Regions from separate parts of the Pseudoalteromonas sp. SR44-2 genome, predicted to be linked through region 1. Evidence: predicted binding sites of a transcription regulator. Region 1 holds the regulator's gene; the other holds the start of a gene.

The links. The regulator sigma-54, encoded in region 1, starts transcription at its own class of promoters, with help from an activator protein. The targets are predictions, from matches to a motif close to GTTGGCACGNNNNTNGNNT.
Region 2: H5115_RS15050 (diacylglycerol kinase family protein) is a predicted target of sigma-54. The motif match lies at 2,026-2,044, and genes of this name have one in related genera.

The regions. Positions count from the first base shown of each region.
Region 1 is NZ_JACJDW010000008.1:35,258-39,459, reverse strand. It holds gene lptA (lipopolysaccharide transport periplasmic protein LptA) at 1-161, shown strand, start outside; gene lptB (LPS export ABC transporter ATP-binding protein) at 158-883, shown strand; gene H5115_RS06785 (RNA polymerase factor sigma-54) at 953-2,452, shown strand; gene hpf (ribosome hibernation promoting factor) at 2,479-2,766, shown strand; gene ptsN (PTS IIA-like nitrogen regulatory protein PtsN) at 2,771-3,223, shown strand; gene rapZ (RNase adapter RapZ) at 3,242-4,087, shown strand; gene H5115_RS06765 (HPr family phosphocarrier protein) at 4,130-4,202, shown strand, end outside.
Region 2 is NZ_JACJDW010000026.1:22,084-26,285, forward strand. It holds gene H5115_RS15025 (aminotransferase class V-fold PLP-dependent enzyme) at 1-615, shown strand, start outside; gene H5115_RS15030 (RNA-binding protein) at 599-1,087, opposite strand; tRNA gene H5115_RS15035 (tRNA-Ser) at 1,395-1,487, opposite strand; tRNA gene H5115_RS15040 (tRNA-Ser) at 1,539-1,629, opposite strand; gene H5115_RS15045 (hypothetical protein) at 1,848-1,988, opposite strand; gene H5115_RS15050 (diacylglycerol kinase family protein) at 2,314-3,180, shown strand; gene H5115_RS15055 (DMT family transporter) at 3,221-4,150, opposite strand.

The DNA of each region.
Region 1 (4,202 bases):
CGCAAGCCGGACAAAAAATAAATGCTAAAAGCATTACCTACGACATAGAGCAGCAGCTCATCAGTGCCGAAAAAGATGAAAACTCAACTGACCGCGTTCACACAATTTTAGTACCGATCGAAACTAAAAAAAGTAAAAAAGGCGATAAAGGTCAACCATGAGCACATTAAAAGCAGAACTATTGGCAAAAAGCTATAAAGGTCGTGAAGTTGTAAAAAACGTCGGCCTTGAAGTACAAGCTGGCAGTATAGTTGGCTTACTTGGCCCTAACGGTGCTGGTAAAACAACGACTTTTTATATGATTGTAGGGCTTGTTCCTAGCGACAAAGGTAAAATATCTATTGATGATAACGATATTACTCTTTTACCTATGCATAGTCGTGCTAGATTAGGCATAGGCTACTTACCGCAAGAGTCATCAATTTTTAGAAAGCTGACTGTTTATCAAAACTTAATGGCCATTTTAGAAACGCGCAAAGAACTAAATAAACAAGCCAGAGAAGACACGCTCAATAACTTATTAGATGAATTTAGCATACAACACATTCGTGATAGCCAAGGTATGGCATTATCGGGTGGAGAACGTCGTCGTGTAGAAATAGCACGAGCGCTGGCAGCAGATCCTAAATTTATATTACTGGATGAACCGTTTGCCGGTGTTGACCCTATTTCGGTATTAGATATAAAGAAAATAATAGAACATCTTAAAAATCGTGGGATTGGAGTATTAATTACCGACCATAACGTAAGAGAGACCCTTGATGTTTGCGAAAAAGCCTACATTGTTTCTCATGGGGAGCTGATTGCATCAGGTACTCCAGAACACGTATTAAATGATAAAACAGTACGCGATGTTTATTTAGGCGAGCAATTTAGGCTGTAACATTTACGCCATGTCTTTAAGCATCTGCTAGTATTAATTATAACAACATAAAAGGATTGTTAGAGATACATGAGGCAATCACTACAGCTGCGCATGGGCCAGCAACTTACAATGACTCCACAGCTGCAACAAGCTATTCGTTTGTTGCAACTCAGTACATTGGATCTCCAGCAAGAAATACAAGAAGCTCTCGACAGTAATCCACTATTAGAGGTTGAAGAGGCAGACTATTCTGAAGACGCTGCTGGTAAAAACGAGCAAAAAGCTGATACCGATGACATAACTGTTAGCGCATCTGCTGATGATGCTCCGAGCGAATATGAACAAGATACTGGTGAAGCACTTGCAAAAGACACGCTAAGTGACGACATGGCTATGGATGTCAGTTGGGATGAGTACATGAGTGCCGCTCCTGCAGCCTCATCAGGTCCAATGCCTGAAGACGAATCAATATACCAAGGCGCCTCTACTGAAACGCTGCATGAGTATTTAATGTGGCAATTACAACTAACGCCATTTAGCCCTACCGATGAAGCCATCGCTATTGCGATTGTAGAGGCCGTCGATGATTCAGGTATTTTAACATTAAGCTGCGAAGAGATTTTAGAAAGCTTTAATCAAGAAAACGAAGATGATAACGAAGTCGAACTTGATGAAATTGAAGCGGTATTAAAACGCATCCAACTGTTTGATCCTGTTGGTATTGCTGCACGTAGTTTACAAGAGTGTTTGTGTATTCAGCTTAATCAATTTGATAAAGAAACACCTTACATTAATGAAACGAAAATGATTTTAACCGAGCATATTGATCTATTAGCAGCTCGCGACTATCGTACATTAATGAAAAAAACTAAGCTTAAAGAAGAAGAGCTTAAAGAAGTGATGACACTAATACATACTCTCAACCCAAAACCTGCAGATACTATTGTAAGGGAAGAATCTGAGTATGTTGTTCCTGATGTGTCAGTTAAAAAAATTAAAGGCCGCTGGGTTGTCGAATTAAACCCAGATAGCATGCCTAAAATTCGTGTTAATAGCCAATACGCGGCAATGTCTCGCACTGTAAAATCAAGTGGCGACAGCCAGTTTATTCGCTCACATTTACAAGAAGCTAAATGGTTTATTAAAAGCTTAGAAAGTAGAAACGACACGCTATTAAAAGTTACTAATTGTATTGTTAAGCAACAACAAGGCTTTTTTGAACATGGCCCTGAAGCCATGAAACCAATGGTTTTAAATGATGTCGCTGAAATGGTAGAAATGCACGAATCGACAATTTCGCGTGTGACTACTCAAAAGTACATGCATACACCCCGTGGTATATTTGAGCTTAAATATTTTTTCTCAAGCCATGTAAGTACTGAAAACGGTGGTGAATGTTCATCTACAGCAATACGTGCGCTTATCCGAAAATTAATCGCAGCAGAAAACTCAGCAAAACCATTGAGTGATAGCAAAATAGCGGATATATTGGCTGAGCAAGGAATTAAAGTAGCGAGACGTACAATCGCAAAATACCGCGAATCTCTTGCTATTCCACCGTCAAATCAGCGTAAAAGTCTGATTTAAGACGCTAAACTAAAAGGGTAATGCTTATGCAACTAAACTTAACTGGTCGTCACGTAGAATTAACCGATTCACTAAGAGACTATATTAATACTAAATTTGCGAAGCTTGAAAGACACTCTGATCATATTAATAATGTTCATGTCATTCTCGATGTAGAAAAGTTAAATCAAAAAGCAGAAGCCACAATACACGTAAGCGGTGCTGAGCTATTTGCCTCTACAGAACATCAAGATATGTATGCCGCTATTGACTCGTTGATCGACAAGCTCGATCGCCAAGTAATCAAACACAAAGAGAAGCTTGCTCGACACTAATATGATGAAATTAAGTTCACTTATATGCCAGGACTGCAGCAAAGCTGCGGTCCTTTTTAATAGCAAAAAAAGAATTTTAGAGTTCATTAGCGAACTTGCTCACGACAAACTTCCGTATTTACCGCAACAAGATATTCTTAATGCTTTAATGAGCAGAGAGAAATTAGGTAGTACAGGTATAGGGCGTGGCATTGCTATTCCTCATGGAAGAATGAGCGGTGCAGAAGAGCCTTTGGCTTTAGTGCTCGTTAGCGAAACTCCAATAAACTTTGATGCAATCGATAATCGCCCTGTTGATATTTTTGTCGCACTCATCGTACCAGATGGCGATAACCAGCAGCACTTAAAGACTCTAGCAACCATTGCTGATAAACTAAACAACAAAGATTTTTGTAAACAGTTACGCAGTGCAAAATCTGATACTGAGCTTTACCAAGTTATTGTCGATCAATCATAGTTTTATAAAGGGTGTTAAATGGAGTTAATTATCATAAGCGGCCGTTCTGGTTCTGGAAAGTCGGTTGCTTTGCGCGTTGTAGAAGATTTAGGTTATTATTGCGTAGATAATATTCCAGTAAACCTACTACCTTCATTAGTTCGCAGTGTATCTGATAGCTACGATAAAATTGCTGTTAGCATAGATGTGCGCAACATCCCTAAAGAACAAGATGAATTTAACGATATTCTTGAATACTTGCCTGGCTTTGCAAACCCTACGTTGTTTTATTTAGATAGCGACGATCAGACATTGATCAAACGCTTTTCTGAAACACGCAGATTACACCCACTATCAATAGACTCGTTGCCCCTTGATTTAGCCATCAAAAAAGAAAAAGAATTACTTGATGTATTAACCACTCGCGCCGACTTTATGATAGATACGACTGATTTAAGTGTTCATCAACTCGCTGAATCTATTCGTGAAAAGATTTTAGGTAAAAAAGATAAGCAACTGATTGTCACATTTGAATCATTTGGTTTTAAACACGGTATACCAAAAGAAGCAGACTACGTATTTGATGCACGCTTTTTACCAAATCCACACTGGGAACCTGAGTTGAAGCCTTTAAATGGGTTAGATCAACTGGTTAAAGACTATTTAGCTAATCACAGCATAGTGCAAAAATTCACATGGCAAATTCAAACATTTGTGCAAACGTGGTTACCGCATTTAGAACGAAATAACCGCAGTTATTTAACCATTGCTATTGGGTGTACAGGCGGGCAACATCGCTCTGTGTATTTAGCGCAAACTATCGGTGAAAGTTTTGCAATGACACATCCCAATGTAAAAATTCGCCATCGCGAGCAAGAAAAATAATATAGCTGAATAATCACCTGTTCAGCTTAGGTAGAGTAAGTTATGCATTGTGAAGATACCTTTTTAATAAAAAACAAATTAGGCTTGCACGCCAGAGCAGCTACTGTGCTTGCGC
Region 2 (4,202 bases), on a different contig from region 1:
AAATTAACCAATAGTTTATCAATAGTTGATGTTGCTCAGTCAGCGGGTGTTATACCGCTTGATTTAAGCGTGCTCGATGCGGACTTTATGATTGGCTCGAGCGTTAAATGGTTATGTGGTGGCCCAGGTGCAGCTTATTTATGGGTTAACAAAAATCAAATAGAGTATTGTGAGCCTAAAGATGTGGGTTGGTTTTCGCATCAAAACCCATTTGAGTTCGATATTAATAATTTTGAATATAACAGCAGTGCGCTTAAGTTTTGGGGTGGCACTCCCTCTGTAGCGCCTTATATTATTGCCGCAAATAGTATTACCTACTTTGCAGAGCTAACAGCTCACAAGGTAAGGGTGCATAACTTAGCGATGCTTACGCTTATTCATGAGCAACTAGCTGAATATGTTGCATCACCTATGAGTGGTGATAAATGCAGCGGGACTGTTATTTTGTTTTTTAACAAGCAACAAGACCATGTACTTACAGAGCTTAATAAAGCGAAAGTCAGTGTAGATGCTCGCAAATTTGGAATACGAGTATCGCCACATGTTTATAATACTCAAGAAGACGTTGCGCAATTTATTTCTATAGTAAAACGAGCGCTTAAGGGTTTTGGCTAAGCTGCTGCTTTCTTTGCTTTAATGACTCTATTTTTTGCTGCGTTTGACTAATTGATGCGTCGTAGGCTTGTTTTAATGAATTTGTTTTAGTTGCGATAGCATCAGCAATAGACGAAGCGCCTAAACGATTGGCCTTATCTTGGGTCATATAATCTATTTGTTGTTTTTTAGCTGCGTATTCTTTTTGGCTTTGTTCAATAGATAGCTCAAGGCGCTTTATTTCACGCTCTATTTGCTGAACCTCTAAGTAGTCATCAACAGAGGTATCGGTGATACCTTTACCGGGCGTAGAGCTTTTATATGCTTCAATTACATTTATATCTTTTAGAGTAATAACTTGTGCATCTTTAGCGCAAGGCGTTTGGCTAAAAGTAGGAACGCCCTTAATTACACACTTATACACTGTTGTACTTTGTGCCAAGGTAAAAAATGGTGCTGCCGCGCAAAATGATAGCAATATGAACCGGATCATAGCTAAACCTAAAAGTGGCTAAAGTTGTGTTAATAATGCCCTAAGTTATTACTAGGCACAATTTGTTTAGTTTTTATAAATTTTAGGCACAAAAAACCACAATTAAGTGGTTTAAATTAAGTATGGTCCAGAGGAAGGGATAGACTTGCTTACATCCATGTAATCAATCGCTGCGCGACGCTTGCAGCGGCCTAAAATGTTCCAGACATTTTGTCGAACCCTGTCGAAGGTTCTCACCCTCCCAATTTAGTATCGGTGTTAAATTTTAGGCACAAAAAAACCACAATTAAGTGGTTTAAATTAAGTATGGTGGAGAGGGAGGGATTCGAACCCTCGATAGAGCTACAAACTCTATACTCCCTTAGCAGGGGAGCTCCTTCGGCCACTCGGACACCTCTCCAACGCATAACCGGTTGTATTGATGGAGTAAAAAAAGCCACCAATTAAAATATGGTGGAGAGATAGGGATTTGAACCCTAGATGGGCTATAAACCCATGCCGGTTTTCAAGACCGGTGCATTCGACCACTCTGCCATCTCTCCGTGACGCAGAATAATACTTAGGTGATACCGCTGTGTAAATAGCAAAATGACTGTTTGCCTAAAAAATATACGTAAATGAGGTTTTTTTTGTAAATAAGGGGAAATTAAGGCAATTTTTAATAAAATAAATAGGTTGCAGCAAACAATGGGAGCTAAATAAGTGACTTCATTTAGTGGTTGAGTGTTCGCTGCACCGAAAAATAATCATGGTTGGGTGATTATTTATATTGAGCTGCACCGCTAAGTGCTAGTCTTTTACCAATCGTGTTAAGTTTAGCTAACATTCTTGCTTTACGGTTAGTTGGTTTAACGGCTACTTGCGCTGCTGCTGTTTGATTTAATGTATTAATTGGTTTCATTATTTTGCTCCGGTTGTATCTGTTGAAATCGCGTGCATTTTGCACGTTGTTTGATTGAAAATACAACGATAAAAATTGAGCCTGAGGGATTAGTTAAACTAATCTGAATTGATTTTATTAATATGCGATTCAGTAAGTTGCATTACTGTTTTTGCATAGCTATTTACATGACGGTTGGTTTTAACCCCTTTGATGTTGGGGTTTTTGGTTTTTTAATTTATTTTTATGCATTTTATACAATGTTTTTTGATTATTTATTCAGATTAAAAAAATTTAATTAAACGTTTGTTATCTCACTCTAAAATACATTGCTGGAAACAAAAGCTTGTCACTACTTATAATTATTAAACCAAGTATCAAAAAACAGAGCCAAAAATCATTGGCATGGCTTAAAAGTATCTGTAAAAAACGCAGCTTTTCTTATTGTATATTTACTACAACGGGAAGCTTTGACGATGACTGCGCTCAAATAAGGTTGTTACTGAGTAAATTTCCCAAAGTAGTTGCACTAGGTGGCGATGGTACATTGAACTTGGCGGTTAATGCGCTAATAGGGAGCAGCTGTTCGTTAGCATTATTACCTTGCGGTACAGGTAACGATTTCTCTAGAGGATTTAATTGCAAAGAAGATGATTGGCGAAAGGCATTATTTAATACACCGACAGCCATTGATATAGGAAAAATTAATAGCCGCTATTTTATTAATATTGCAGGGGTAGGATTTGATGCTCATGTTATTAAAACAATTAACGAGAAAGCTAATTTTTCATCTTTTGATTACAGTTGGACGAGTATTAAAGAGCTATTTTATTATCAAGCTCAGCAGTTGCAAGGTACGTTTAATAACGATGCTCGGCAGTATCAAAATTTAATTACTGTATTTGCTAATCATAAGTACTTTGGTGGCGGGCTAGAAATAGCGCCAAAAGCAGATTTAACTGATGGTCAGCTTGAGTGTTATCAAATGCGATCGGGTGGGCTTTTTTATAATGTAAAAAGCTTTATTAAGTTATTTTTTGAGCGTCATGAGTATATAAAAAACCTTACCTATAGTCGCTTAAATACAGCTTCCATAAATACTGAAGGGCTATTGATTGAAGCAGATGGTGAGCTGATAGGTAAGACTCCTGCAGTTGTTAGTGTGCATGGACAGGCCTTACTTTTTCATATGCCAATAAAAAAGCGCCTATAGTAAAGTAGGCGCTTTTGCGTTAGTTGCGTTAATAACGCGTCTAACTGGGGACGGAGCCACTTTTAGCTATTGCTCTATTAGCTAAAAAGGCGTTAATTCGTTTTGTTGGGGTAAGCACAATGGCGTTACCTAATAGCACTAAGCTAAACCCTGCAAAGGTATTTGCGTGCCATTCAAAGCTTTCAAAAAAGCTACTCAGTGTTACTGCCACTAACGGGAATAAAACAATAACGTAGCTGGCTTTTTCAGGGCCTATATTTTTTAGTAGTGCAAAGTAACAACCAAAAGCGATTACGGTGCCAAATATTGATAGGTAAAGTAGTGATAACCAGTAACTTGGTGGAGCATTTAAACTAAATTGCACATCGTTCATTAATACATATAAAGCTAAGCCTATAGCACTATATAACATACCCCATGCATTGCCTTGCAATACACCAATTTGCTTACGAGAATTACGAACGCTTACCATGTTGCCCAATGAAGCCACAAAGGTGCCACCAAGGGCAAGTAGTAACCCGACCAATGCACCGTTACTTAAGTCGAACTGCTGTAACTGTGGCCAAAACAGACACGTAATACCTAATACAGCGAGTGCGGCACCGGTATAAATTCGTTTTGAGATAGGCTTACCAAAAAATAGTCGAGTGTTAACTATGTTCATAACCAGCAGCATCGAGAAGGCAATGGAGCTCATGGCTGAGGTTAAGTAATTTTGTGCCCAGTAAAGCATTAAGTAATTTAAACCAAAGTTAAACAGAGCTAATAAAGCAAAAAAGCCATGATCGATTAATGAAAAGCGCATATCCGATTTTTTGTACGCTACATATAACCACATTAAAAGTGCTGCTATAGCAAAGCGATAAAATAACGATAACTCGACTGCAATATCACCTAGCTGAAATTCGATGGCTAACCAAGTAGAACCCCAAATTAAAACGGTTGTAATGTATAGCGCTGCACTTCTCATGGTTACTCTCCAAAGCCCGATTGAATGGCTATTTTAAGACCTATCTGTATAC